Regions from separate parts of the Clostridium ljungdahlii DSM 13528 genome, predicted to be linked through region 1. Evidence: predicted binding sites of a transcription regulator. Region 1 holds the regulator's gene; the other holds the start of a gene.
The links. The regulator Rex, encoded in region 1, represses fermentation and respiration genes when NADH is low (regulators of the CRP and FNR family bind a similar motif). The targets are predictions, from matches to a motif close to ATTGTTAANNNNTTAACAAT.
Positions count from the first base shown of each region.

Region 2: a site for Rex is predicted at 12,471-12,490, ahead of CLJU_RS13095 (glycerol dehydrogenase). Genes of this name have one in related genera too.

Region 1 is NC_014328.1:4,033,491-4,049,085, reverse strand. It holds gene CLJU_RS18375 (LytR/AlgR family response regulator transcription factor) at 1-700, shown strand, start outside; gene CLJU_RS18370 (thiamine-binding protein) at 752-1,039, shown strand; gene CLJU_RS18365 (3-hydroxyacyl-CoA dehydrogenase family protein) at 1,076-2,017, shown strand; gene CLJU_RS18360 (dihydroorotase) at 2,533-3,804, shown strand; gene CLJU_RS18355 (ABC transporter ATP-binding protein) at 4,176-5,093, shown strand; gene CLJU_RS18350 (ABC transporter permease subunit) at 5,112-5,906, shown strand; gene CLJU_RS18345 (ABC-F family ATP-binding cassette domain-containing protein) at 6,237-8,150, opposite strand; gene CLJU_RS18340 (redox-sensing transcriptional repressor Rex) at 8,573-9,205, shown strand; gene CLJU_RS18335 (bifunctional dihydroorotate dehydrogenase B NAD binding subunit/NADPH-dependent glutamate synthase) at 9,538-11,871, shown strand; gene CLJU_RS18330 (DNA-3-methyladenine glycosylase family protein) at 12,015-12,923, shown strand; gene CLJU_RS18325 (4Fe-4S dicluster domain-containing protein) at 13,153-14,640, shown strand; gene CLJU_RS18320 (TVP38/TMEM64 family protein) at 14,819-15,535, shown strand.
Region 2 is NC_014328.1:2,927,962-2,943,556, forward strand. It holds gene CLJU_RS13040 (LytTR family DNA-binding domain-containing protein) at 1-388, opposite strand, end outside; gene CLJU_RS13045 (SLC13 family permease) at 405-1,517, opposite strand; gene CLJU_RS13050 (AEC family transporter) at 2,046-2,957, shown strand; gene CLJU_RS13055 (RNA polymerase sigma factor) at 3,552-4,139, shown strand; gene CLJU_RS13060 (hypothetical protein) at 4,126-4,983, shown strand; gene CLJU_RS13065 (ABC transporter ATP-binding protein) at 5,049-5,663, opposite strand; gene CLJU_RS13070 (ABC transporter permease) at 5,711-6,463, opposite strand; gene CLJU_RS13075 (ABC transporter substrate-binding protein) at 6,426-7,424, opposite strand; gene CLJU_RS13080 (nucleotidyltransferase family protein) at 7,998-9,059, shown strand; gene CLJU_RS13085 (glycosyltransferase family 4 protein) at 9,080-10,240, shown strand; gene CLJU_RS13090 (AGE family epimerase/isomerase) at 10,244-11,311, shown strand; gene CLJU_RS13095 (glycerol dehydrogenase) at 11,361-12,452, opposite strand; gene CLJU_RS13100 (SDR family oxidoreductase) at 12,572-13,267, opposite strand; gene CLJU_RS13105 (SPL family radical SAM protein) at 13,300-14,313, opposite strand; gene CLJU_RS13110 (5'-methylthioadenosine/S-adenosylhomocysteine nucleosidase family protein) at 14,279-15,112, opposite strand; gene CLJU_RS13115 (protein kinase-like protein) at 15,187-15,595, opposite strand, start outside.

The DNA.
Region 1 (15,595 bases):
AAAATATGAGGATTTATGTGTAGAAGGAATTGCATATGATGGTAAAAGTGGACTAGATCTTATAAAAAATAAAAAGCCAAATGCTGTATTTTTAGATATAAATATGCCTTTAAAAAATGGTATTGAGTTGGCAAAAGTTATTAAAAAATTTGATAAGTCAATAGATATAATATTTGTTACTGCTTATGAACAATATGCAGTTCAGGCTTTTGAAATATATGCCCTTGATTATGTACTTAAACCTTTTGATGAAAAGAGAATAGCTGTTACTATAAGAAGATTAATTAGCAAATGGCGTGAAAAAAGTTCAGAAAATGAAAAGATACCTGATATATTAAATGAAATAGTAAGTAAAATAGACAAAGAGAGTAATTTGGTAAAAAGAATTCCTTGTGAGAGGCAAGGGAAGATAATATTAGTAAATGTAAAGGATATCTATTATTGCTATATAGAAGATGATAAAACCTATGTTAAAACTAAAAGTGACAGATATCTGGTTGGGACAACTCTTTATCAGATAGAAGAGAAAACTAATTTTTTTAGGTGTCACAGGAGCTACCTGGTAAACATGGATAATATAAAAGAATTATATTCTTGGTTTAATGGAACTTACAAGCTGGTTATGGATGATGAAGAAAAATCAGAAATTCCTATAAGCAGAAGTAAAGTAAAAAAATTGAGAGAATTGCTTAAGATATGAACTATAAAATTTCTAAGTAAAAAATCAAATTATGAAAAGGAGAAATGTGTTATGGCAGTAGTAAATGTAAGTCTTCAAGTATTACCTGTAGTGAAGGATAAGGATTTGTATGGTGTTGTTGATAAAGTTATAGAGTATATAGCTTCTACTGGGGTAAAGTATGAAGTAGGACCTATGGAAACTACTATGGAAGGTGAATTGAGTGAACTTCTGAAAATAGTAGAAAAGGCTCAAAGTATATGTACAGAAGCAGGTGCAGAGAGAGTTGCATCTGTAGTAAAAATAGATTATAAGCCAACAGGAGTAACAATGAAAGAGAAAATTGGAAAGTATAGATAGTCAGCAATTGCTATAGTTAAGAAGGGATGAAAAATAATGAATATAAAGAACATAGCAGTTTTAGGAACTGGAACTATGGGACATGGCATAGCATTACTTTCTGCAAAAGCAGGATTAAATGTAGTTATGTATGGCAGATCTAATGCAAGCTTGGAAAGAGGATTTAATAATATAAAATCTAGCTTAAATAGTTTAAAGGCTGCAGGAAAATTGTCAGATGAAAAATGTGAAGAAATTTTAAGTAAAATAAAGGGTGTTAAAACAATTCAAGAAGCTGCTAAAGATGCTGATTTTGTAATAGAGGCATTAGCTGAAAACTTAGAGCTAAAACAGGATATCTTTAGGCAGTTGGATGAAATTTGTTCACCAGATGTAGTTTTAACTAGTAATACTTCAGGACTTAGTCCAACAGCTATAGCTAAGAATACAAAGTACCCTGAAAGAGTGGCAATTGCCCACTTTTGGAATCCACCACAGCTGATTCCATTGGTAGAAGTAGTACCAGGAGAAAAAACATCACAGGATACAATGAAAATAATCATGAACTGGGTTGAATTTATAGGTAAAAAAGCTGTTCGCATGGAAAAGGAGTGTTTGGGTTTTATAGGGAATAGGCTTCAACTTGCACTTCTTAGAGAAGCTTTGTATATAGTAGAGCAAGGATGGGCAAAACCAGAAGAGGTAGACAAAGCTATGGAATATGGCCATGGAAGAAGATTACCTGTTACAGGCCCATTATGTAGTGCAGATTTGGGAGGATTGGACATATTTAACAATATATCTTCATATTTATTTAAAGATTTGTGTAATTATACGAAACCTTCTAAGTTAATGCAGGATAAAGTTGAAGCCGGAAATTTGGGAAGTAAGAGTGGACAAGGATTTTATAATTGGACACCAGAAGTTTTAGAAAAGAAACAAAAAGAACGTACAGAAGTACTTTTAGACTTTTTAGAGAGGGATTCTAGGGGAAAATAAAGTTTTTAAATAACAAAGTACAAAGTTTAAATATCAAATAAGGATAATTTTCTTTCTAACATAAGAAAATAAAAAAATTACGACATAACTTTTTCAAGAGGACAATTGACAGAGGACAGAGGACAATGAAGGTGAGTTTTCCTCCTTACGTCAAAAAACTAATTTATTCTTAAGCTTGTTTTGCTAATGCAAAACATCGCTTAAGCAGGCTCTAAAATCTGTGATTTTCAGATAATTGCTTGCTCAGAAAGTACTTTTTAGAAACAAAAAACGTGAGTTTCTTTTAAATTAGAGATTTTTCGTAGTGCAGCGGAGAAAAATATTCCTTCACTGTCCTCTGTCAATTGTCCTCTCAAAAAAAGTTGATTTTTAAGTTAGAAACTCTACATTACAGGCTGCTGGCAAATATATTTTGTCGGCAGTTTTTGTATTATCAATGAAATAGATAGCTAAAGACACTTATTTCTGGTAGAATAAATGCAAAATAGCTTATGAATATAGTAGGAGGATTTGGAATGATACTTATAAAAAACGGATATGTTATTGACCCATTGAGCAAATTAAATGAAAATATGGATATTTTAATAGATAATGAAAATGTAGTAAAAATTGACAAAAACATAAATGAAGAAAACGTAGATAATATTATAGATGCTTCTTCTTGCATAGTTGCTCCAGGTTTTATAGATATACACAGTCATTTTAGAGATCCTGGTTTTACCTATAAAGAGGATATATTTACTGGAGCAAATGCAGCCGCAAGGGGAGGATATACAACGGTTATATGTATGGCGAATACTAAACCGGTGGTAGACAATGTTGAGACTTTAAACTATATATTGAACAAGGCTAAAATGGCAAGAATTGAAGTACTTCAGGTAGCTTCTATAACAAAAGGAATGGTTGGAAAAGAAATTGTAGACATGAAAAAGTTAAAGGAAGCTGGAGCAGTAGGATTTTCTGATGATGGTAAACCAATTATAAGTTCAAAAACAGCAGTTGAGGCTATGAACATGGCAAGAGAGCTTGATGTAGTTCTTAGCTTTCACGAAGAAGATTCGGAACTAATAAGTGAAAATGGAATAAATTCAGGGAAAATAGCAGATGCATTAGATATAAAAGGCTCTCCAAAAGAAGCAGAAAATGTGCTTGTTGCAAGAGATGCAGCACTTGCAATATCAACTAAAGCAAAAATTGATATTCAACATATAAGTTCTGGTTTATCTGTTGAACTTGTTAGATGGGCAAAAAAAATGGGTGCAAATATAACGGCAGAGGCAACACCACAGCATTTTAGCATAACAGAAGAAGAAGTCTTAAAAAAGGGAGCAAATGCAAAAGTAAATCCACCTTTGAGAATGGAAAGTGACAGAAAGGCTATAATCGCGGCATTGAAAGATAATACAATTGAGATAATAGCTACAGACCATGCACCTCATTCAAGGGAAGAAAAAAAAGGCAAAATTTCTAAAGCACCAAGTGGAATGATAGGCCTTGAAACTGCACTCTCTCTTGCAATTTCAAAATTGGTTAAACCAGGATATTTAAATTATATGGATGTTATAGAAAAGTTTACTGTAAATCCTGCAAAATTATATAAATTGGATAGGGGATATATAAAAGAAGGACATAGGGCAGATATTATAATATTTAATCCTGAGGAAGAATATGTGGTAAGTGACTTTTATTCTAAGTCCTGTAATTCTCCTTTTATAGGTGAAAAGTTGTATGGAAAAGTAAAGAGAACAATATATAAGGGAACTATTGTGTATAAAGACGAAAAATAGTGTGTTATCTGAGAAATAAGGTGAAAAGGTGACATAAAAAGTGAAATGCCTCAGAATAGAAGTAATAAATGTCAAGTTGCAAAAAGTATCAATGAAATATTATGTATATGAGCCTTGCTTAATTAAAAGAAGCAGGGCTTTAATTATGAAATCATGTTTCCTATAAGTTGATTTTTTCAACTAAGATCAACTACAACTCCATTTACGGGAAATAGGTCAACATCTAAAATATTATTTAGAGGCGATAGAAAGAAATGAATATTTTAATAAGGTAGATAAATGATTTGATGATAATAATTCTAATGGAACAAATACTCGTATAGACGAGACAACAATCAAGAAAAAACTGAAGGAAAGGTTAGGTGAAAAAAGTGAATGCAATAAGTATAAAAAATCTTAAAAAGTCTTATGATGGGCAGCTTAATGCTTTGAATAATATAAGTGTAAGTATACCAAAAGGCGAGATATTTGGATTTCTTGGCCCTAATGGTTCAGGAAAAACCACTACAGTTAGAATTCTTAATGGAATTCTTTCAGCAACGTCAGGATATGCTGAAATTTTAGGGATACCTGTGGGAAAAAGTAATATTGAGATTCATAGATTATGTGGTGTTATGACCGAAAGTTCTTTCTGCTACGAAAACCTTACTGCTGAGCAAAATTTAATATTTTTTGGCAAAATGCATGGAATGGGTGAAAAATTGCTTAATGAACGTACTGATTTTATATTGAAAAGGCTGGAGTTATTAGATGTAAAGAATAGAAAGGTAAAATCTTTCAGTACGGGAATGAGAAAGAGAGTTTCTCTGGCTATAGCATTAGTTCATAATCCTAAGATTTTATTCCTTGATGAGCCTACTTCTGGTTTAGATCCAGAAAATGCATTTAATGTTACAAGGCTTATAAAAGAACTTGCAGAGGAAAACGAGGTTACAATATTTCTTTGTACCCATCAATTAAAATATGCTGAAGATATCTGCACACTATATGGTTTTATAAATAATGGTAGTATCCTTGGTTTAGGCACATTTGATGAACTTGCTTTAAGGAAAAATGCGGCTCTTCAATTAAAAATTAGGGGAAAAAATATTTCGGAAAAACTTGGATTTATTTATGAGGGTAATGATGTATATAGCAAAGCTATTTTAGGAGACAAAGAGGTAAATACCCTGATACAAGGTATACTGACAAGTGGTGGAGAAATTTACGAGGCCATGCAGAAGAAATGGTCACTAGAACAACTGTACTTTAAATATATAAAAGGCACATCTAATGATGTAACTTTATAAGTCTGGAGGGGTTAGAGTATGGATATAAGTGAAAAAGCATTGATTTATAAAGATATAAATGAAATAATAAGTTCAAAACGGGTTATTATGCCTATGACGATTGTACCGATTATTTTGATTGTAATCATACCATTAGGAATATTTATTGGTGCGAACTTTATTGGAAATGATTCAAGTATGCTTACAAAAATGGCGCCTCTCCTAAGAAAATTGCCTCCTGAATATGCAGCATATGCTCCAGCTAAGCTTTTAATAAAAGTAAGTATAGACTTTATGTTTCCATCATATTTTCTCATAATTCCAATAATGTGTTCAGGAGTTATTGGAGCCAGTAGTTTTGTGGGAGAAAAAGAGCATAAAACGCTGGAGTCCCTGCTTTACACACCAATATCCATGGAACAACTGCTTAGAGCTAAGATTTTAGGTGTTTTTGTGCCATCTTACATCGTGACTTTCATTTCATTTATAGTCTTTGGCATCATATGTAATATAGGTGGTTTTATCTATTTTGGAAGACTTATTTTTCCAGACATAAAATGGCTTATAATCATACTTTGGATTTCACCTGCAATCAATTTATTATCACTAACATTTACTGTTATGGTATCGGCAAAATCAGAAACCTTTCAGGAAGCACAACAGGTAAGCGGCCTTCTTGTCATTCCAGTGATTCTTATATTAGTAGCTCAAATGACAGGTATACTTTTACTCAATAATCTTGTAATGCTTATAGTGGGTGGTGTTCTTTTAGTACTTGATTACCTATTAATAAAAAGGATTTCCTCTAAATTTGTTCCTGAGAAATTGATTTAAATATATGTTTGTAATTCTTTGAATGTACTTTAAATTCAAGTTAAAAACTACCTTTAATGTGCAGATATCAACAATTTATAGCTGTTTCTAACTTAAAAATAAACTTATGCGTAGAAATATTTTACAATAAACAAGTACATTTAAATATTTTGTATATAAGTCTTAGTTGAAAATTTATGAAAAAGCTTAGGACTTTTGAATTGTCTGAGGTACGAGTTTTCAAAAGTCTTTAGGTTTTTGTAAATTTTCTGCTTAGATTTATCAAAATATTTAATTGCACTTGTGGTTGTAAAAATATTCGGAGCATAAGTTTATTTTTGTTTAGAAACTCTATAATATGTTCTCCCAATCAGCGTATAAAGTTTCTATTTCATTTTGTGTATCTAAAAGTTCCTTGTTTACAGCACTGCTTTTTTCAGGATTAGAATAAACTTCTTCTAGGCACAGTTTTTTCTGGAGTTCAAGTACGTGGTCTTCTAAATTTGAAATCTCTTCTTCAATGTTTTTAACTTTAGATTTCTTTTCACGTTTAGACTTTTCAAGTTCTTTTTTCTTTTTTTTATCATGTTGTATTTGAGTTTTAGTCTTTGAACTTTGTTCTTCTTCCATTTCGAATCTCAAGGGATTCTTTTTCTTTTCAACATAATAGGTGTAATTACCCAAGTATTCTTTTGCACCATTCTCATTTAATTCATATATTTTATTGACAGATTTATTTAAAAAGTACCTATCATGAGAAATTACAAGCACGGTGCCATCGTAGTTTAATAAAGCTTCTTCTAAAGCCTCACGGGATGTTATGTCAAGATGGTTTGTAGGTTCATCTAAAAGTAAAAAGTTAGATTTAGACAATATAAGCTTTAATAAATTTATCCTGCATTTTTCTCCACCGCTTAAAGAAGATATTTTTTTAAATACGTCATCTCCTGTAAATAAAAAGCTGGCTAGAGCATTTCTTATTTCTGTAGTGGTGAGTTTTGGAAAACTGTCCCATACTTCGTCTATAATTGTTTTTTCAATATTTAAGTCAGATTGTTCTTGGTCGTAGTAGCCTACCAACACATTTTTACCTAATTTGCAAAGGCCATCATCCTGTTCTAATTTGCCTAGAATTATTTTAAAAAGTGTAGTTTTTCCCCTACCATTTTCACCAATTAGAGCTGTTTTTTCTCCTTTTTTTATATCAAAATTTAAGTTTTTAAACAATAGTTTTTTATCAAAACTTTTACTCAAGTTCTCTACGTGAAGTACATCATTTCCACTGTTTATTTGAGTTTTAAATGTTATACCTTTAATTTTTTCATCTTTGTCAGGAGCAGCTAGTCTATCAATTTTGTCTAACATCTTTTGTCTGCTTTCTGCTGCCTTTATGCTTTTTTCCCTGTTAAAAGATCTATATTTTTCAATGATTTCTTCTTGCTTTTTTATTTCTATTTGCTGCATATTATAAGCTTTTAACTGGACTTCATAATTTTTTTGCTTTAACTCCAAAGAAGTAGTATAATTTCCATTATAAAAATTTATATGACCATTTATGAGTTCCATAGTTGACTGAGTTATAGCATCTAAAAAGTACCTATCATGAGATATTATTATGATAGTACCTTTATAGGATTTTAAATATTCTTCTAGCCATTCTATAGCGTCTAGATCCAGGTGGTTAGTAGGTTCATCTAAAAGAATGATATCAGGTTTAGATAAAAGCAGTTTACAAAGTGCCACCCTTGTTTTTTTCCCACCGCTTAGCACAGTTATAGAATCGAGAAATTCATTTTCTTGAAAACCTAATCCACTTAAAACTCTGTTTATTTCAGCTTTGTAGGTATAACCACCCCTGTTCGTATAAAGCTCTGAACAGGTGGTATATTTATCTATCAATTTATTTCTATACTCTTCATTTTTGGCATCGTAAGGTTCGTTCATCAAGGCTTCTAATTTATTTAACTTATTTTCTAAATTAATTAGATCCTGAAACACAGTAAGCATCTCGTCATATATAGTATTTGAAGAATCCAATGACAGATGTTGAGTTAGATATCCTACTGTTTTAGCCTTATCTATAAATAAATTTCCACTGTCATAATTTATTTTACCTGTTAAGATGTTAAATAAGGTGGATTTGCCAGCTCCATTTGGACCGATTAATCCTACTTTTTCTCCATCATTTATGTTGAAAGTTATATTTTCAAGTATAATTTCTATTCCATAACTTTTATGAATATTATTGCAACTTAAAACAACCATTAGTAACACCTTCCTTAATCATTAACATTTTACTATGTATAGTAACTTTTTTGTAGTCCTATGTTATAATTATAATTAGAAAATTATAATATGGAGTAATTGATGTTTTAAATTTATTTTTAAAAGAAATCATAATTAATTAACTTTCAAGTACATTTGTAAGGTTGGGAATGTAGGCAAATTAATAATAGTTGTTACTGCTCATTATTTACGAATGTTAAAAGGTAACTAAAAAAGTGAGTACTATATTGTATAAAACATGTAAATAATTAATATAATTTACATATAAATGTATTGATTTATGTCTGTATGAATAGGATAATTAAATATATATCAAAGTAATTTATTTAGATACAATAATGGTATTCTAAAAATCAAAAAAGTATTTAAGAGAAATCAAAGAATATAGAAGAAGGTGTAGTATGGATAAAAAAAAGAATATATCAATGGCTGTTATAAAGAGATTGCCAAAATACCATAGGTATTTAATGGATTTAATGAAAAATGACGTAGATAGAATATCCTCTAAGGAATTAAGTGAAAAAATAGGGTTCACAGCTTCACAAATAAGGCAGGACTTAAACTGTTTTGGAGACTTTGGACAGCAGGGATATGGGTATAACGTAGGTGAACTATATGGGCAAATATGCAATATACTTGGTCTTACGAAAACTTATAAGACTGTTATAATAGGTGCAGGTAATATAGGTCAGGCTATAGCTAACTATACTAGATTTGAAAAAATAGGTTTTCGGTTAGAAGCTATTTTTGATATAAATCCTAAACTTATAGGTATTAGAATTAGGGATATCGAGATAAGGGATATAGATTATTTAGATGATTACTTAAAAGAAAGTAGTATAGATATAGGAGTTATATGTGTACCTAACAATAATGCCCAAAAGGTTTGTGATATTTTAGTCAAAAACAAAGTTAAAGGTATTTGGAATTTTGCTCCTGTAGATTTGGTTACTCCAGAAGGCATAAAGATTGAAAATGTTCATTTAAGTGATAGTTTATTAACATTGACATGTCTTTTAAATGACATAGATTAAAAACTTAAATGAATTCTTTAAGCTAAAAAATTCATTTGTTAGAAAATAAATTTAAATCATAAATATTTAGAAAAAATGATCAATATTTATGAATATAGTTTATATTTTTAACATATTGTAATTGTTTTCTTGTGCAATTTTCATAATTATATGATATAATTATATAGGTTTATATTAGGTCAAATATGAGTTGAGAAAGGGGCAAAAAGCCGTTTAATCAGATGTATCTTATTGGGGGGTATTTACTGATGCTGTAGGGTGAATTTCATCCGAATTTACGCCCTTGGAGTGGAAGACCGAACGAAAGTAGCTAATTAGCAAAATCGAACACTATGAAAAGGGAAATGGGCATAGATTTTATGATTTATGTACTAAAAAAATGGCATAAAAGTATGTACAAGATTGTTAACAAAAAAAAGTTATCACCAAACATATTCTTAATGGATATTGAGGCACCAAGAGTTGCAAAGTCCTGTTTACCAGGACAATTTATCATAGTCAAAATGGATGATAAAGGGGAAAGAATACCTCTTACTATCTGTGATTATGATGCAGAAAAAGGAACTGTTACTATTGTATTTCAGACATTAGGAGCTTCAACTAAAAAAATGGCTAAATATGAAGTGGGAGAATATTTTGAAGATTTTGTTGGACCACTTGGACATTGCTCAGAACTTGTAGAGATGGATCTTAAAGAACTTAAGAAGAAAAATATAATGTTTGTAGCAGGTGGAGTAGGTACTGCACCAGTTTATCCACAGGTAAAATGGCTTCATGAACATGGAGTTGCTGCAGATGTTATAGTTGGATGTAAATCAAAAGATCTTTTATTATTTGAAGATGAATTGAAACCAATTTGTGGAAATTTATATATAGCAACGGATGATGGAAGTTATGGATATAAGGGTTTTGTTACGGATCTTTTAAAAGAGATTATTGACAAGAAAGATAAAGAGTACGATTGTGTAGTTGCCATAGGGCCTATGATAATGATGAAGTTTATAACTCAAGTTACGAAACAATACGGAATTAAAACAATAGTAAGTTTAAATACTATAATGGTAGATGGAACTGGAATGTGCGGAGCTTGTAGGGTTACTGTAGGTGGAGAATTAAAATTTGCCTGTGTAGATGGTCCTGAATTTGATGGACATCTTGTAAATTTTGACGAAGCTATGAGAAGACAGGCTATGTATAAAACTGAAGAAGGAAAGAAACTTCTTAAAGAAGAAGAAGGGGACACCTTTGATAGAAAAGGCTGTGAATGCCACAAGGAAGATAAAGCTGATAGAATGAAAAGAGTACCTATAAAGGAACAAGATCCAAAGGTTAGAGCTACTAATTTTGATGAAGTTTGCTTGGGATACACTGAAGAAGAAGCTGTAAAAGAAGCTTCAAGATGCTTGAATTGTAAAAAGCCTATGTGTGTTACCCAGTGCCCTGTTACAATAACTATACCTAAGTTTATTGAACAGGTAAAAAATAGAAACTTTGAAGAAGCTGCTAAAATAATAGCAGAATCAAGTGCACTTCCTGCTGTATGTGGAAGAGTATGTCCTCAGGAAACTCAGTGCGAAGGAAAATGTGTACTTGGCAAAAAAGGTGATGCTGTTGCTATAGGTAAGCTAGAAAGATTTGTAGCAGATTGGTCAAGAAAGAATAATATCGATTTATCTAAGACTTTACCTAAAAACGGCAAAAAAGTAGCTGTTATAGGAAGTGGTCCTTCAGGACTTACTTGCGCAGGAGATTTAGCAAAACTTGGATATGATGTTACTATATTTGAAGCACTTCATGAAGCAGGAGGGGTACTTGTATATGGTATTCCAGAATTCAGACTTCCAAAGGACAGTGTAGTAAAACATGAAGTTGAAAATGTAAAGAAGTTAGGAGTAAAAATAGAGACAGATGTAATAATTGGGAGAACTGTTACAATAGATGAACTTATAGAGAAAGAAAAATTTGATGCTGTATTTATAGGCTCAGGAGCAGGACTACCAAGATTCATGGGAATACCTGGAGAAAACTTAAATGGAGTATTCTCTGCGAATGAATTCTTAACAAGAAGTAATTTAATGAAAGCATATAGGGATGATTATGCAACTCCTATAAAAGCAGGCAAAAAAGTAGCTGTAGTAGGAGGCGGAAACGTAGCTATGGACTCTGCGAGGACGGCTCTAAGGCTTGGAGCAGAAGTATACATAGTATACAGAAGATCTGAAGCAGAACTTCCAGCAAGAGCAGAGGAAGTACACCATGCAAAAGAAGAAGGAATTAAATTCAATCTTTTAACTAATCCTGTAGAAATATTAGGGGATGAAAAAGGTTGGGTTAAAGGAATACGCTGCATTAAGATGGAACTAGGAGAACCAGATGCATCTGGAAGAAGAAAACCAGTTGCAATAAAGGGTTCGGAATTTGATTTAGATGTAGATACTGTAATTATGGCTCTTGGTACTTCACCAAATCCACTTATATCAACTACAACAAAAGGACTTGAAATGAATAAGCGTAAATGCTTAATAGCAGAAGAAGAGACTGGACTCACTACAAGGGAAGGAATATATGCAGGTGGAGATGCAGTAACAGGTGCTGCTACTGTAATACTTGCAATGGGTGCTGGTAAAAAAGCTGCTAAGGCTATAGATGAATATCTGAAAAAATAATTATATATTGAATAAAGAAGCTGTATCAGATTTCTGGTACAGCTTTTTTAATATTGATTGAAAATTATCTTAATAAAATGGTATACTATCAGAAATAAGTATACGATTTTGGTAAAAATTTTACGGAGAAAAGGAAGTATAATATGGATTTTAATTATGTAGAGGATTTTGAAAATGGAATTATAATAAAAAATGTTCGAAATTTTGAATTAGCTCATATATTTGAATGTGGGCAGTGTTTTAGATGGCATAGAGAAGAAAATGGTAACTATATAGGTGTAAGTTTTGGAAAAGTAATAGAGGTAGAAAAAAAGGGAGAGGATGTGATTTTATATAACACATCTCAGCAAGATTTTAAGGAAATTTGGGCAGAGTATTTTGATTTGTATAGGGACTACAATGAAATAAAAAATATACTTAGTAAAGATCCTGTTTTAAAGAAAGCTATAGAATTTGGAGAAGGAATCAGATTATTAAAGCAGGATCCCTTTGAATTGATAGTTTCTTTTATAATATCTGCTAATAATAGAATTCCAATGATACAGAGGGCTATAAAAAATATAAGTGAAAAATGGGGAGAGCCTTTAGAATATAAAAATAAAATTTATTACAGTTTTCCTAAAATAGATAAATTAAAGGAAGCCACTTTAGAAGAACTTGCTTCTTGTGGAACTGGTTTTAGAAATAAATATATAAAAGATACTGTATCAAAGATTTATTATAATGGAACTAAAACTAAAGAAAATTACGATGAAAAATATGATATTAATTGGATTAAAGATCAAGAGGATGAGGTATGCCATAAAGAGCTTCAAAAATTTATGGGTATAGGTCCTAAAGTATCAGATTGCATTATGCTTTTCTCTATGCAGAAATATTCTGCATTTCCTGTAGATGTATGGGTTAAGAGAGCTATGAATTATTTTTATCTGGCACCAGATGTATCGCTAAAAAAGATAAGAGATTTTGGAATAAGCAAATTTGGCAAGTTGTCAGGATTTGCACAGCAGTATTTATTTTATTATGTTAGGGAAAATAATATAAAGTTATAGGATATATATTATAAATACTAAAAATTCAGCAAAAAATAACTATTCTTTATCTGTATTATTTTTAAATATAACCTGTTTTAATTTATTTATTAAAAATAAATTAAAGAAGTATTGGTATATAAAAAGAAATTATATAATAAAATATACTGTGTCTACTGTTACATTTTATATTTAAAACTGTTATAATAAAATAAACAGTTTATAAAGTGTAGCAGGAGGAAAACGTAAGATGAAAGATTTTGAAACACCCTTAAAAAAACTAAAGTATTTGGTGTTAAAGGAGGTTTCTTCTTTAACAAGAGAAAACAAATTAACTGAAAAAGAATTGAAAAAAATACCCTATAAAATAATTTGCGGTGATAAGGAAGAGTATAGATGTTGTGTGTATAAGGAAAGGGCTGTTGTATATGAGAGGGCTCTTTTGGCTTCAGGATTTGTTCCAACATATAATACTACATTGGACCTAAAGAAAATTGTAGATAGGGAATACATAATGTATGTACTTTCAGCTGCCTGTGATAAATGTCCTATATATAAATATCGTGTGACAGAGGCTTGCAGGGGATGTATACAGCATAAATGTATGGAAGTATGTCCGGCAAAAGCAATATCCAAGGTAGATGGAAGGGCTCATATAAATCAAGATATTTGCAAAGAGTGTGGTATGTGTAAAAAAGTATGTCCTTATAACGCCATTGCAGAAGTAATGAGGCCTTGTAAAAAGTCTTGTCCAACTGGAGCTTTGGAAATAAACTCAAAAAACAGGATGGCAATGATAGAAAAAGAAAAGTGCATTAATTGTGGTGCTTGCATGGCAGCATGCCCATTTGGAGCTGTATCAGATAGAAGCTATATTTCTGAGGTAACTAAGGCACTTATGGGTGAGAATAAAGTGTATGCAGTAGTAGCACCTGCTATAACAGGACAGTTTGGGTGCAAAGTTACAGTAGGTCAGGTAAAAGATGCATTTAAAAAAATAGGATTTGAAGATATATTGGAAGCAGCTTGTGGGGCTGATGCTGTAACTGTAAATGAAAGCAATGAATTTGTAGAGAGAATGAAAAATGGGGATAAATATATGACAAATTCATGCTGTCCTGGATTCATGGGTTACATTGAAAAGGAATTTCCAGGTGAAGTAGTAAAAATATCAGGTACGGTTTCACCAATGATTGCAGCAGCAAGAGCAATTAAAAATCAGGATAAAAATGCTGTAGTAGTTTTTGTAGGACCTTGCACTGCAAAAAAGTCAGAGATAACTAGAGAATCAATAAAAGGGGCAGTAGACTATGCTATGACTTTTGAAGAAATAGCAGCTTTGTTTGGTGCTTTTGATGTTGATCCAGAAAATTGTGAAGATGTGCCAATAGATGATGCCTCTGTGTATGGAAGAGGATTTGCACAAGGTGGAGGCCTTACAGCGGCTATAGAAAATTATATAGGAGAAGAGAAAATAGATATTCAATTTGATCCTGTAAAGGTAAGTGGAAAAGATGAGATAAAAAAAGCTATGACTTCGGCTAAAATTGGGAGACTTCCGGGTAATTTTATAGAGGGAATGATGTGTGAAGGTGGATGTATTGGGGGGCCGGCTACTATGATTTCTTCTATGAAAGCTAGAGGCCAATTGATTAAATTTAGTAAACAATCTCATAAAAAATCTGTGCTTTCTAATGAAAAACTTGAAGAATTTAAAGATGTAGACCTTGAAAGATAAACAGAGTTCTTGGCATGAGGTGGAGTTTTAACTCCACCTATTGATTTTTAAGTTAGAATACCGATATTGTTAAGTAAAATTTAATAAATTATACAAAAAATTATGATAAGATTTAAAGTATATAACAGAGCCAATTGAATATAATGAATACTAATTATATTAAACTAGGTGATATAGATTGAAAAAACTAAAAATAGTATTAAAGAAATATAGATCTTATATAGTGTTAGCAATTATATTGTTTATATTAATTGCAGTTGCATATGAATATTACAATAAATACATGTACATATTTAGAGATCCAAATAAAATAAAGAATTGGATTATGTCCTATGGCAAATATGGAGTAGTAGTATTTCTATTTATTCAATTTTTGCAGGTAGTTGCTTTTTTTATACCTGGAGAGATTGTCCAAATTGCAGGAGGATACATATATGGAACGTTGTTTGGAAGTATCATATCAATTTTAGGCATAACTTTTGGCAGCATAGCAGCTTACAGTATATCTAGAATTTATGGGAAGCCGCTTGTAAACAAAATAATATCTGACAAAGATTTAAAATTTTTTCGTAAAATGTTGAACTTAGGCAGCATAAACTTTATAGTATTTTTGTTATATGTAATTCCAGGAATACCTAAGGATGTTCTGGCTTATATATGTGGAATATCAAACATTAGCTTTAAACATTTTATATTTTATTCAACTTTAGGAAGGCTGCCTGGAGTAATTATTTCAGCATATTTTGGATCAAAAATATATACTGGAAATAAAATAGTTCTTATATTAATAGGAATCACAATGACACTTTTATTTGTAATAGGCGTGTTAAAGGGAGAAAAGATAATAGTTAAGATAACAAAAAATAAAACTTCAGAAGGCGATAAACAACTTTAATTGTATTGTTTATCGCTTTTTTAATAAATTTTAAGTATTTTGTATACATAAGGCCTAATT
Region 2 (15,595 bases), 1.1 Mb from region 1:
AGCCTTTACTTTCTAGTTTTTCTTCTAACTCATAAAGCTTTTCCTTTACTTTATATTTTTTGTCCCTTGTTCTACCGAAAACGTCATTACCCATAGCTTCAAAATAGTAAATTTCATCATAAGTTAATACCTTAAGCTCATCTTTTTCGCATCTTCCTGTAATTATATTTTTAAACTCCTCTTTACTTGTTGAAATTTCATCTAAATAATCCATTAAAACATTTATGGTCGTCATATCAAAATATATGCCTATTTTTCCCTTTTCTAAAGGAAATCCTTTTTCAATTACACACACATTGGCATCCTTACTAATTTCTATTTTCCGAGTATTAAGTATTTCTTCTAATACTCTGGTCATATTTTCAGAACAAATTAAATTCATTTCCATGATAAAACCCCATTTTTCACATTCTACTATAAAAAAAAGTTCCTAGAACAACTAAGAAAAAAAAGTTTAAAATAGTAAATTTCACTAAATATTCCTTCTTCTTCTGTGGATATTCATTGGCAAATATCTTATATGAAATAAGGCTAGCTAAAGAAGCAATTGGAGTTCCAAGTCCCCCAATATTTGCACCGCAAAATAAAGCATAGCTATATTTTGTAAAAGGAGCCAACAAAATTGTGCTCGGTACATTGCTGATTATTTGACTTAAAATAATCGAGACAATATAACTTGCTCCCATGGTTTGAGTAATATTTGATAAATTACTTTTCAAAATAGATATATTTGATATATTGCCAACTGCAATAAAAAAGCATATAAAAGTAATTAGCAATTTATAATCAACCTTTTTAAAGGTACTTTTGTTTAAAATGAGAGTAATTAGTACTACTACAAATAATGAAGCTAAATAATACACCATACCAAAAACACTTAAAATTATAAGAACAAATAATATTGAAAATATACTAATTTTCTTTTTTTCAACTATTTTAATGCAACTCATATCACAATTAATTTGCTTTGGCTTAATAATAAAACTTATTAATATAATTAAAATTAAACTAATAATACAAATTGGTAGTGAAAAATTGAAAAAACTTTTTGCATTTAGTTTAAAAAATGAAAAAATATAAAGATTTTGTGGATTCCCCATGGGTGTTGCACTGCTTCCCAAATTTGCAGAAATTGTTACCATAACTGAAGGTATAATAATATTAAAATCACTTTTCTGTGAGATTAACACCATAATGGGCAGCACCGTCAATAATGACACATCATTTGTTAAAAGCATTGAAAATACAAATGAAATTAAACACAATACTTGAGTTAATATTCTTTGATTTTTACAACTATTTAAAATAGCTACCGAAATGTAACTAAGCAAAGAGTATTCTTCAAAAACTTTTATTATAATCATTAATTCAAATAAGCAAGCTATTACTTTGAAATCTATGTAATCTATACGAGGGATATTAAAAAAAGAAGTAATTATTACTGCTAATAAAGAAGCCGAGAAAAAAATATCTTCACACAATTTTAATTTTATTTTATTTAACACATTTATAGCCATATTTCCCCCTAGAGAAAACATCAAAAAATTACCCGTACTTCAAAATCAGCACAAGGCTTGTCTACGTTGCCGCAATGTAAAACTTATTGCCGCTAAACTTTTCTATCCAATCCATAATTCTAACGAATTATATAGAAAGAACCAGTTTATCAAACATTAGTGTAAATCTTATTTACTAATAAGTCAATATTTATTTCAATTTCTTATTTATCCACCTTTATACGCTATTTGAGTCAGATGTAAAAGCTTTTCAATTGCTAATTTAATGTTTGACAACTTACATCTTATCTGTATATGATAAATTTGTTTATATAATTTTTTATCAATGAATCTTACTTAGTGGGATTTTGTTTCTCCCACTAAGTTTAGATGAATTATCTAGGGGCGTAGCTACTGTTATCTCCCACTTTGATAGAAAAGCAGATATTCCAAATCTTTGATTTGGTATAGTCGCTTTCGCTGTGTGCGTGGGAGTGTTACAGTAAGTAGCCATCAGATAAGAACAATAAATAACAGGAAGGTTAATATATGGGAACAAATACAGTAATAACTCAAATAATATCGTTATTTTTAGTTGCATTAGTAGGTTTTTATGGAGGAAAGAAAAATATTATAGATGAAAATTTATCAAATGGATTGTCCAAGCTATTAGTAGAAATAACCACTCCTTTTTTAGTTATTTCTTCATTTAGTATTTCTTATGGTTCAAACGTTGCAAATAATATTATAAGGACTTTTATCTACAGCTTCATAATATTTATATTAACTCCACTATTAGTAAAGCCTTTGCTTATAGGAGTTGATAAAAGCAAGAAGAACGTTCTTGAATTTGCAATGGTGTTTTCAAACTGCGGCTTTATGGGATTTCCTGTAGCTCAAAGTATTTTTGGAAACGAAGGAGTCGTTTATGCTGCTATATTTAACATGGTTTTCAATATCTTTGTATGGACTTATGGTGTAATGTTATTTAATAATACAAGCAGCTTTAAAGAAGTAATAAAATCTCTTAAAAATCCAGGAATAGTTTCTGCAGTAATTGGACTTTTAATTATGATATTTTCAATAAAAATTCCCCCTATTTTTATGAGCACAATGAAGATGGTGGGAAGCCTAACAACTCCTATATCTATGCTTATAATAGGAAGTTTATTGTCAAGAAGTGAGCTTAGTAAAATCATTAAAGACAAGAGTATGTATTATGGTTCACTCATAAAACTTATACTTATACCAGCAGCATTATACTTGGTTTCGCTCTTATTTAAAGAACATTCCATGGTATTAAAGACATTAATCTTAATGCAAGCTATGCCTGCTGGAGCATTTACAACAATTTTTGCAGAAAACTTTAACAAAAATAAAGAGTATTCTGCTTTTATAGTATCCTTTTCATCACTGCTTTCAATAGTTACTATACCAATTGTAATTAAACTTTTTATATAGAATTTCTAACCAGAAAATTAACTTATACCAGCCATATACTAACAAATTTCATCACACTAAAAACTTTTTATAAGTCTAAAGCTCGGTATTTTGAAAATCTAAAGAAGCTTATATAAACTCGTACCTCAGACATATATAAGCTTCTAAGATTTTCTAAAATACCTCACTAAGACTTATAAAAAAAGTTTTTAAATGTGCTTTCAATTTTGTTAGTATATTTTATGTATAAGTTAAAATTTCAATTAGAATCACTCATATATAGATGGTTAACTCTACAGTTAAACTTATCCAAATTTCCAGTTTAATTTAAATGCTAAAGTTATAAATTTAGTTTTAAACTTTACAATCTGCATAGGTATTCTAACTAAAAAATCAACTTATACGCAGGCATATTTTTACAATAATGAAGCTTTTTTAGAATTTTTTACTTAGAATTATCAAAATATTTAATGAGCTAAAGTTTGTAAAAAATATCAGGAGTATAAGTTGATTTTTCGTTTAGACACTCTATACAGAAATTATATAAATTTTTGAACCTTTTTGAGCTAAGGTGTCTCTTATATAATAGGTGCACCTAAAAAAGGAGGTAATTAAGTGAATAACATCGACATAATACAGCGCTGTAAAGAAGGTGATCTAGATGCCTTTAATATATTATTTGAAGAATACAGTGTAAAAGCTGTACGTACTGTATATCTTATAACCGGTCAAAAAGATATTGCAGAAGATATAGCTCAAGAAGCATTTATAAAATGTTTCAATCAAATAAAAAAATTAAAAAAAGCAGAGGCTTTTGAATCATGGTTCTATCGCCTTCTTACAAGAATATGCTGGAGGTACTGTTCAAAACAAAAAAACAACCTGTGTATTGATGATATCAATGATAAAAATACAGTTTCAAGCAACTCACTATCTGACATAACAGAAAAAAATGAAATAAAACATCTTGTGGATAAGGCCCTTGATAAATTGAGTATGCCTTTAAAAACAACCGTTATCCTATACTATTATAATGAGTTGTCCATAAAAGAAATAGCACATGTATTAGGATGTTTTGAAGGTACGATAAAATCTCGACTGCATAACGCTAGGAAATTACTTAAGAAAGAATTTTTAACTGAAAATTTTGAAGGTTACTATTTCAATGATAATAAGGATGTGAGGTGTAATGAAAATGCTTAATCAAGAACAATTTGATAAAAATATAAAAAAAGCTTTATTAAACAAATCTCAGGATATAGTACCATCTGATAACATGTTTGAAAATATAAAATCTGAAATTAAATCAAATAGGAGTGATAAATATATGTCTAGAGAAAAATTCTTACCTTTTAGTTTAAATATTAAAAAAACTGTCATTGCTGCTTCCTGCGGATTTCTTATACTGGCAGGCTCAGTTGTTGCATCTCCAAATTTAAGGGCTTCAGCTCTTCAGAGTATAGGTAAATATGTTGATGGTTATACAGATGTGAAGGATTACAATAAAGCTCCATCTAAAGCAGATTTACAAAAAGATTTAGGTTATATTGTAAAAATACCTGACTCTCTTTCTGGAGGATATATGCTGGTTGAAGCCGGTGTAGATGGACATATAGATGGTGCAACCCCGGATAAACAATATGATAATAGAGGCGCATATGCAACCTATACCATAAATAATGATAGAAAAACAACCTTAACTCTTGGAGCTGCAAAAAGATCTGTAGAAGCAGATGCTCCAATATTTAAAAATGCCGTACCTGTAAAAATAGGCAGCATTACAGGATATTTTACACAATATAAAGTACATGAAGCACCTGAAGGCACTAAATTTTCAGCTAAAGAAAAGCAGGATATTAAAGATGGCAAGGAAGTTCTAATTGGTATTGGAAGCAAAAATAAAAATGTTAAGCTCAAAGAAAAGTTTAGCCAAGAATGTGCATTAAAGTGGAAAGATAATGGTATAAACTATCAACTTACTTCTATGGGCAATTTAAGTGAAAGTCAAATGTCTGAATTGGCTCAATATGTAATAAGCTCCAAATAGTTGTTATGGCTGGTATAAGTATAAAATTCACTTATACCAGCCATATATTAGTAAATTTAAAATTTTTAATCCAGTGAATAGATCACATCACCTAATTGTTCAGCTTCTGCTTTGTCATGAGTAACCAGTATAATAGTCCTTCTATTTTCGCTGTAAATCATTAAAAATTTCTCTATTATATTACTTTTTAATTTATCATCAAGTCCCTTAAAGGGCTCATCCATCAAAAGCAGATCGCTTTTATAGGCAAATGCCCTAGCAAGTGCAACTCTTCTTTTCATTCCTCCACTTAATTTATAAGGGAGCTTGTCTTTATAATCCCACAATTCTACCATATTCAAAAATTTTCTTACAGCTAAATCCACTCTACCTTTGTCCATAGTAGATTTTAATACAAAAGCCACATTATCATATACACTAAGATATGGAATCAATCTATCCTCTTGAAATACATAAGATATGGTACTGCCTTTTAAATTAACTTCTCCATTATAATCTTTTTCAATTCCACTTATTATATTTAACAATGTAGTCTTACCGCATCCTGAGGGTCCAAGAATAGCTGTAATCCTATTTTTCAAGAATTTCATATTTAAATTATAAAAAACAGGTACTCCCTCATAGTATTTACTCAATCTACTTATTGTAACTTCATATTGGTCTTCATTTTTCTTTTCCATAAAATCACCCTCTTTATCAATGCACAATTCACAATTTTAGTAAGCAACTACTTTTTTGCTCTACTCAAGTAATACTTAAATATTTTTTCAAAAATAAAACTTAAAATTACAATTACAATAGTCCACGCAAAGAGTTCTGGTGTTTCCAAAGTTGTTTTAGCATTCAAAAGATTTAGTCCTATAGAATAATTAGGAGTACTTAACACTTCAGATGCCACTGAAACCTTCCATCCAATTCCAAGACACATAAATATTCCTGATATAATATAATTTTTTATACTCGGTAGATATATATCTTTTATCACATACTTTTGCTTTACATTATATACACTCGCCATCTGTATTAAATATTTATCTACAGACTTTATACCTTCAATTACATTTGTATATATTATTGGAAAACATATAAGTATAGCTGTAAAAATCACCACATTAGATGAATTGAACCATACTAAAGCTATAATAATTATAGATATAACTGGAGTAGATTTTACAGTAACTACAAGGGGTTCTAATAATTCTTCTATAGATTTATTCATTCCTGCAATTACACCAGTTATAATTCCAATAGCTATGGATAATAAAATTCCAATAATCACTCTTAATATACTATTAAAAACGCTTTTCCAAAAATAATTTTTCCCCATTAGAATTATTAGGGTTTTTAGTACTTCAAATGGTGAAGGTAAAAGAAGAGAATTATTCATAAAAAGGGAGCAAAGCTCCCAAATCAGCATCCAAAATATTAGTATAGATAGTTTTTTAATTATTTTTGTTTCCACTGTAATAGAAATTTTCATCCGGCATTTTTCCTCCAATGGATTTTGGATTATTCTCGTTTAAAACTTCATAAAATTTCTCCAAGGCCTGCTTTCCATCTTTAGCACTTATAAATACTATGTTACTCTTTGGAATAGCCATTTCTGCTACTTTAGCCTTTGGAATTATACTTTCCTTTGCTATAAGTTCTCCTGATTCTTGTTTATTTTTATTTACAAAGTCTACTGATTCTTTATATTTGCTCAAGAAGCTGTCTAAATCCTTTCCTCTCTTGTCTATAAATGATTTTCTAAAAACTAAAGTTCCCATTACAAGCTTGCTCTGTCCTTGGGAAGCCTTGTCCCACTCTTTTGTCAAATCTATAGGTATTCTCAAGTTACTGTCTTTCATTTTAGTTGTAGTCACAAAAGGTTCTGGTAAAACAGCTAGATCCACTTTTTTAGATGCTATTGCTTCAGCTAGATCACTGTGATCCATTTTATAATCAATAGTCAAATCTTTTCCTGGCTCCAATCCATTCTTCTTTAATATGTAATTTAGTACATACTCAGGAGTAGATCCCTTACCACTTGAATAAATGGTCTTTCCCTTCAAGTCAGCTATGCTGTTTACTGTATTTCCATTTTCCACAATGTATAAGACACCTAATGTATTTATTCCAACTAACTCAACTTGACCTTTGGTTTTATTATATAAAATTGGTGCAAGGTTAGATGGAACTGCCGCACCATCCAATTCTCCATTTACAATTTTAGACACTATTTGATCTGCAGAATTGTAAACAGTAATATCATAATCATTCTTGTTTTCCATAAGTTTTGCCATACCCATTCCAGTAGGTCCCTTTAAAGCAGCTATTTTAATTTTATCTTTTTTAGCTGAAGCTGAAGTTGCAGTTGAATCATTAGAACAACCTGCTGCAAATAGGGTTGAAATTATAATCATAAATGACATTATAAATATACCTATCTTCTTTTTCATAAAATTCCTCCTATAGCTAATTAACTTAAAACATAGACATAATTCTATTTATTATTTATTTTATTATAACATTATCTCCAAGCTTTAATTAATTTTATATTTAGAATTTTTAAAAATATAGGTTGACATAATAAACCTTTTGGATTAAAATAAAAGTATTAACAATATATACCATAAATTGCTATCAATTTAGTATATTAAAAATATCTTAAATTTCACAGTTATCAATCCATATCTTAACCTGATCTTTTACTTTAAGTTTAAGATCAGCAATAGTTATCTAAAAGTATTACCTTTAAAAAGATAATTGTTAATAACTGAAAAATATTTATTAATAAAGGCATTTGAAAGAAAATAACGAGTCAAAGATGCGACGAATATTTTTTATCAGACTAGGAGGCAGGTTCCGCAGATAGTGAATCCTATCTAAGGGTTCTGGCGACGAAGTATGGTAAAAAATAGGCTAGCATACTGACTGGTTATTTCTTTGAAAATGCCTAAGCATCTTTGTAGCTATATATTTAAGATGTTTATTAAATTTCAAAAATTTGTTCAGCATAAGGAGGAATCAATATGAAAGCATTACTTTTAGCTGGAGGCAAAGGCACTAGACTAAGACCTTTGACAGACAAACTTCCAAAACCAATGGTCCCAATTATGGGTAAACCGCTTATAGAAAGAACTATACTAAAGTTAAAAGAATCTGGTGTTAGTGAAATTGTCATAAGCACCTGTTATAAATCTGATTATATTGAAAATTATTTAGGTGATGGTAAAAAATATGGATTAAAAATACATTATATCTCCGAAGACTTGCCTTTAGGTACAGGAGGCGCCATAAAAAATGCTGAAAGTTTCTTTGATGACACTTTTATAATCATGAATTCAGATATAGTACATAATCTATGCTACTCTGATTTCATAAAATTTCATAGAGAAAAAAGAGCTTCTGTTTCTATAGCTATGACTGAAGTAAAAGATCCATCTCAGTATGGGGTTATAGAATTTGACGGAGACAGCTATATAAAAGCTTTTAAAGAAAAACCTAAAGCAGGAGAAACCAACTCAAAATGGATAAATGCAGGAGTGTATATATTTGATCCAGAAGTACTAAAAGAAATACCTGAAAAGGAAATTGTATCTATAGAAAAAGACACTTATCCACTGCTTTTGAATAAAAGCTATAAAATGGCTGCTTACAAATACACCGACTACTGGATAGATATAGGCACAATAAAAAAATATATAAAAGCACATGTAGATATATTGTACAGCAACTGCAATAAACTTATGAAAACAAAAAATCTTACAAATAAGAGCAATATAATTTTTAAAAATAAAAGTGTTAAAATTCATCCCAGTGTTAAAATAATAGGACCTGTATTTATAGGTCAGGACTGTATCATTGAAGCAAACTCTCAGATAGGTCCTTATGTAGTTTTAGGTAACAACTGCCATATTGGTAGTTCCTGCAATGTAAGCAAGAGTGTACTGTGGGATAGAATAAATGTACATGAAAATGTTAATCTGACAAATTCTGTAGTAGCTTCAGATTGCACTATAGAAAAATATTGCAATATAACTAATTCAGCTTATGTTTCAAACAATTATAATAATAATTTACTTGCAATATAAAAACTTAAGAGGTGATATCGTTGAAAAAAAATATAGTATTTTTGAGTACCTATCCGCCACGTGCCTGTGGGATAGCTACTTTTACTGCCGATCTTGTAAAAAATTTGAAAAATAAGTTTTCTTCCAATTCCTATAAAATAGCTGCTGTCAATGATGAAAATTATAAATATCCAAAGGAAGTATCCTTCACCTTAAATCAATTTGACAAAAAATCCTATATTCATCTTGCCAATATGCTAAATAATTCAGATACTAATTTAGTTATATTAGAACATGAATATGGAATATATGGTGGAGACTGCGGAGAATATATATTAGATTTTGTAAATAATTTAAATATTCCATTTATAACTACGTTTCATACCATACTTTCAATACCTTCTGAGAAACAAAAACTTATACTTAAAACTTTAGGTAATAAGAGCCAGAAAGTAATTACTATGGGAAAAAGTTCTATAAAAATTTTGATGAACACATATAATATTCCTGAAAACAAAATCATACTTATTCCTCATGGAGTTCCGGATATTGTTGTAGAAGATAGAAATTGTTTAAAAGAAAAACTAGGATATAAAGATAGAAGCATAGTAAGTACCTTTGGACTTCTAAGTCCTGGAAAAGGTATTGAATATGCTATAGAATCTATCTCTAAAGTAGCCCAAAAGCATCCTGAAGTTCTTTATCTGGTGCTAGGGCAAACTCATCCTTGTGTAAAAAAGGAACAAGGTGAAAGTTATAGAAATAAACTTAAGAATTTAGTATCACAATTTGATATTCAAAACAATGTAAAGTTTATAAACAAATATCTTACAAAAAAAGAAATAGTGCAATACCTAACTTTATCTGATATATACATGACTCCTTATTTAGGTAAAGAACAGGCTGTAAGTGGTACTTTAGCCTATGCAGCAGGCTATGGTAGAGTTATTGTTTCCACTCCTTATAGGTATGCGCAAGAAATGTTAAGCAAAAATAGAGGACTTCTTGCAAAGTTTAAAGATGCAGATTCCCTGGCAGAGGCTGTGAATTTCTTATTGGATAACCCACTTAAGCGGCGTAACATGGAAAAGGCTACCATGAAGTTAGGCATGAAAATGAGATGGCCTTCTGTTGCAGCACAATATGAAAATCTATTTGCTTCTGTTATAAAAAGCAGTGAAATTGCAACTCAGGTGGTGTAATATATGCTTACCTTTGAAGAAAAAGATTCTGTACCCCTTTTTATCATGACTGACGATACTGGAATGATACAGCACAGTGTATTTTCAGTTCCGGATCCAAATTCAGGATACACTACAGATGACAATGCAAGGGCTCTCATTGTAGCTGTAATGCTGTATGAAAAATTCAAAAGTGAAAAGTATATAAAATTAATTTTTACATACACTTCATTTTTGCTCTATGCTCAAAATAAAAGAGGAACTTTTAAAAATTTTATGGCCTACAATAGAAATTTCATTGAAGAGGAAGGCTCTGAAGATTGTTTTGGAAGATGCCTGTGGTCACTAGGGTATACGCTCCAATCAAAAATTATTCCATCCTCTATAAAACATGCAGTTGAAAATATGATATTAAAAGCCTTACCCAATGTAAAGTCACTGTCTTACACTCACAGTAAAGCTTACTGCCTTTTGGGACTAAATTTGATTTACGATGAACTTTTAGAAACCAGTTCTACATTTAAAATTTCAAAGTATACTGTAAAAGAAGATATAATTACGCTCTCAGATTCTCTTGTAGAGAATTTTAAATGTTACAGCAGTGATTCCTGGAAGTGGTTTGAAAATAGTCTCACTTATGGTAATGGCATATTTCCCTGGTGCCTTTTAAAAAGTAGCAATGCATTAAACAATAGGGAGTATCTAGATATTGCCCTAGAAGCTTTAAATTTTTTGGAGCAGCAGTGTTTTAAACAGGATTATTTTAAACCTATAGGAAATAATGGTTGGTTTAAAAGAAATGATTCTCATCCATGCGAATTTGATGAACAGCCTTTAGAGGCCTGCGGAACAGCTCTTATGTATATGGAAGCTTACAAATTACTTAAAGACACAAAATACTTGGATAAAGCAAAATTATGTTATGAATGGTTTTTAGGTAAAAATTCCGCAAAAAAATCACTTGTAGATAACTTTACAAGGGGAGGCATGGATGGAATAATGGAAAATAAAATGAATTTAAATCAAGGAGCTGAAAGCATCATAGCAAAAATACTAACAGAGCTCCTTCTCTCAAAATATATAGACTTCTAAGTAAAAAATCAACTTATACTGCGTATAAGTTGATTTTTTACTTAAATACCTATTTATATTGCTTTCCTAATTCATCTGCAGCAAGTATAGCAGAATATACATCCTCCTTTGTAACTTCAAATGGCATATTATGCATAGTGTCATTTTCAGCACAGGAAATTTCAGCTACCTTCATTATATCTTCATTATTTACCTTCTTAATACCCAAATCATTTAATGTAATTGGAAGACCAACTTGCAAACAAAAGTCTATGACCTCTTCTATTTCTTCCATAGGGCTGTTTTCAAGAACCAATTGAACTAAAGCTCCAAAAGCAACTTTTTCTCCATGATATAATCCATGACATTCCTCAAGTGCTGTAAATCCATTATGAATAGCATGGGCAGCTGCAAGTCCGCTGCTTTCAAATCCAACTCCACTTAAATAAGTATTTGCCTCAATTATATTTTCTACAGCTTTAGTTGGGACTTTATTTATAACCGCCATTTTAGCTTTGAGACCATCTTCTAAAAGCGTATCATAGCATAACTTTGAAAGTGCAAAAGCAGCTTTTGTAGCCTTTCCGCCTGACATAGTAACAGCCCCTGATCTGACACAAGCTCTTGCCTCAAAATAAGTAGCTAATGCATCTCCCATACCTGAAACTAAAAGCCTTACAGGTGCTTTTGCAACTATAGATGAATCTACAAGTACAAGATCTGGATTTTTAGGAAGTGCCAGATATTCACTAAATACACCTTCATCTGTATATATTACAGAAAGTGCACTACATGGAGCATCTGTTGCTGCTATAGTTGGAACTATTACAACTGGGACTTTGGCATAATATGCTACAGCTTTTGCTGTATCAAATATCTTTCCTCCTCCTATGCCAATTACAACATTATTTTTATTTTCTTTTAACTTTTTACACAGTCTATCTATTTCATTTTTGGAACATTCTCCATTAAAAGCTTCAAATGCTAACAAAGAATCTTTTCCTTTAAAACTTTCTTCTATTGCATCTCTTGTTCTCTTAATTCCATTTTCACTAGCTATGATAAAAAAACTATCTCCAAGATTTTCAACGTAGTTAGATATATTTTTAAGCTCACCGTTTCCCTGTACATATTTTCCTGTAGAAATAATAATTCTTGACATCTTTAACCACTCCTAATCTTAGTTATTTTTTTAACAAAATACATCTGTATTATAACATTAAACCTTCTGTTACAAAAGTTAAAAATATCCACAAATATAATATATTTGTGGATATTTTACTACTTTCTCTTTATTCTATGCTTTTGAGGTTTTAAAGTAAGTTCTGTTACTACCAAGTTAGAAGGTTCCCTAAGTACCCATTCCACCACATCTGCTGTATCTTTACAACTTATATAAAAGTCTTCACTACTATCATCTTCACTGAAATTTGCATTTCTATAGAAATTTGATTTTGTCATATCTGGATGTATTGTTATTATTTTTACACCTGTTTTTCTCACTTCACTAAAAAGACTTTCAGAAAAATGAGTTAACCCTGCTTTTGTAGCAGAATAAGCACAACCATAAGTGCTTATTTCCTTTGCTGTAACTGATGATATATTTATTATAACTCCCTTATTTTTCTTAAGCTGCCTCATCAGTATACTACAGAGTACCATAGGTACTTCTAAATTCACCGTTATCATTTCATGTATCTTTCTAGGATTTAATTCTTCATGGGGGCCAAAGTATCCTACTCCGGCATTATTCACAAGTAAAAATATTTCACCTTTGGCCTTTATTTCATCTATTCTCTGGAAGAATTTATTTGTATTTGTTATATCACAGATTTCCCTTATAAAATTAGAACTATCAAATTCTACCTTGGAAAAATCTCTACCAAATCCGTAAACCTTATAACCCATATTCAATAGTCTCTGAGCTATTTCAAATCCTATACCTGAAGAAGCTCCCGTCACAATTGCAGTTTTCATCCTTACACCCTCTCTGTAATTTTGCATTATTTTTATTGTACAAACACTTTAGATTTTTTAACATATTTGCAAACCAGATCATATACAAAATTGACCAAAAGCTTATGATGCTCTTCTGAATAACTGCAAGTTCCATCTGCAATTTTAAATGGATAAGCCAATAATAGCGATTGTGGATTCATTTTCTCCATGTTCTTTAAATAATCCTTTCCAATTCTAAATACACCAATACTCACATCCTGTATATTTTCTTCCGGAATAGCCCTAAATGTATCTTTTACACAATTTTTATAATATTTTTCCCAATTATGTACATATAACAGTGGATCAAAGCAAACTCTCACCTTCCATCCCCTATCTACAGCACTTTTAATACTATTCAACCTGGGCCTAAAACTTGGAGCACTCATTTCATATTTCCTGCAAATTTCTTCTGGTGAAAGAGTCCATGCAAGTATTACATTATCCTGCGGCACCACATCTTCTATACTTTTAAAATTGGAACTTTTAGTTCTTACCTCTATTTTTAAATTATTATGTTTTTCTGCAAACTGTATCCATTTTCTAATAAAACCTGTTATATTTTCAAAGGCCATAAGATCCGTATCATAAGATATACATAAATAAACGGAGTGCTTTTTTAGAATACACTCCACCTGTTTGAAAACATCTTCCAAATTCACAAATAGAACTATATTTGCCGAAGAATAAACTCCTTGCAAATAACAATACTCGCAATTATACAAGCAATTCATAATAGATGAAGTATAATAAAAATGTTCATTTCCAAAATCATCACATACCCTTGCACCTTCATAAATTAAGTTTCCATCATTGCGTGCAAGTATTAGTTTAGGAGACTTTTTTTGCACCAGAAAATCTTGATTGTGTCTGCAAAATACATCTTTATAATGATTTATTTTTATAACATTGGATTTTTTAAACTTAGACAGTATCCTCTTTGTATTTTCATTTTCAATAACCCCTTTTTCCACATAAATATGAGAAAAACTACATAAGTTCAAGCTGTTGTACAAGTTTTTCAAAATACATCTTCCTCTCATATTTAGTCTTACAGTAAATCTGGGTAAAGGGCTCAAGAGCTAGGATTAAGTTATCATTTCTAACCTTATATCCTTTAGCTAACTTCTTTAACTGGTGCTGCATGGAAACAGATAAATTAAAATTGCATACTATTTCATTTATATAGTTCATGTCCTTTTCATCCAATATATCCTTAGGTTTTGCACATTCGTGTTCGATATCCTGTATCCAACTACATATTTCATCTAACTGTTCACAAATTAATTCAGTAACTTTTTCCCCAGTTACATTTGTTCCATCCAAATAGTCAGATACTATCTTCAAAGAATAAATTCTATGGGGCGGCATAAATATAGATACCGCTTGAAAAAAAGCAGCTCCTTCCATGTCTACAATGTCTCCTCTTATTTTTTCTAGATCATTTTCATCCACTATTTTTGCAAAACTCTCCAAACATGCTTCTTTAAAAGGATGTTTAAATATCATGTCAGGATAAAAATCCTTATCCGTAATGTTATCAATTATTTTATTACAAAGTACTAATGTTCCAATTTGAAACGTTCTATCTTTACTTCCACAAACGCCTATATTTATAAAGGTATCGTATTGGTCAGCTTCAAATTTAGCTATAATATATGCACAAGCAGAAGCCATATTTATTGCTCCAGTTTTACTTACTATAAGTACAATTTCTTCATTTTTAAAAACTTGAATTTTATTTACGGAATTATCCCTTTTTAAATCAAACCTTTCTATAAATGGCTTTGCCTCACAATGTAATGCTGTTACTATAAAAACCATATTTGCCTCCCTGTTGCCACTGTATTTATAAATAATTATACTTTAAATATACACTGAAGTGTATTAAATATCTATTACTTTATCCCCCTGCATAAATACCTTTTTATTTTATAGTTCCAATCTTCATAAACTTCACCATAGTCTTCTTTTACAAATTCTAAAAATTCATCTAATACTCCCAATTTATCTAATCCTTTCATTAAATGTCTTGGATAATCGCAGCATTTGGAATAATTATTTTTAGGATCTATTACTTTTATGGAAGAATCTTTACATAAATATAAGTCCTTACACCTTATATCCAGTTTAGTAAACTTGAGTTTCTGAAACTCTTTAATAAGATTAATAATGTTCTTTGCAACTTTTTCATTTAACCCATTTTGTTTAATGTAGTAATCAAGTCTCTCCCCTTTTGCATAACTTCTCACAATATAATAAAGCCCATGAGAATATATTTTAGGAAAATACTTGCTCTTACTAGTT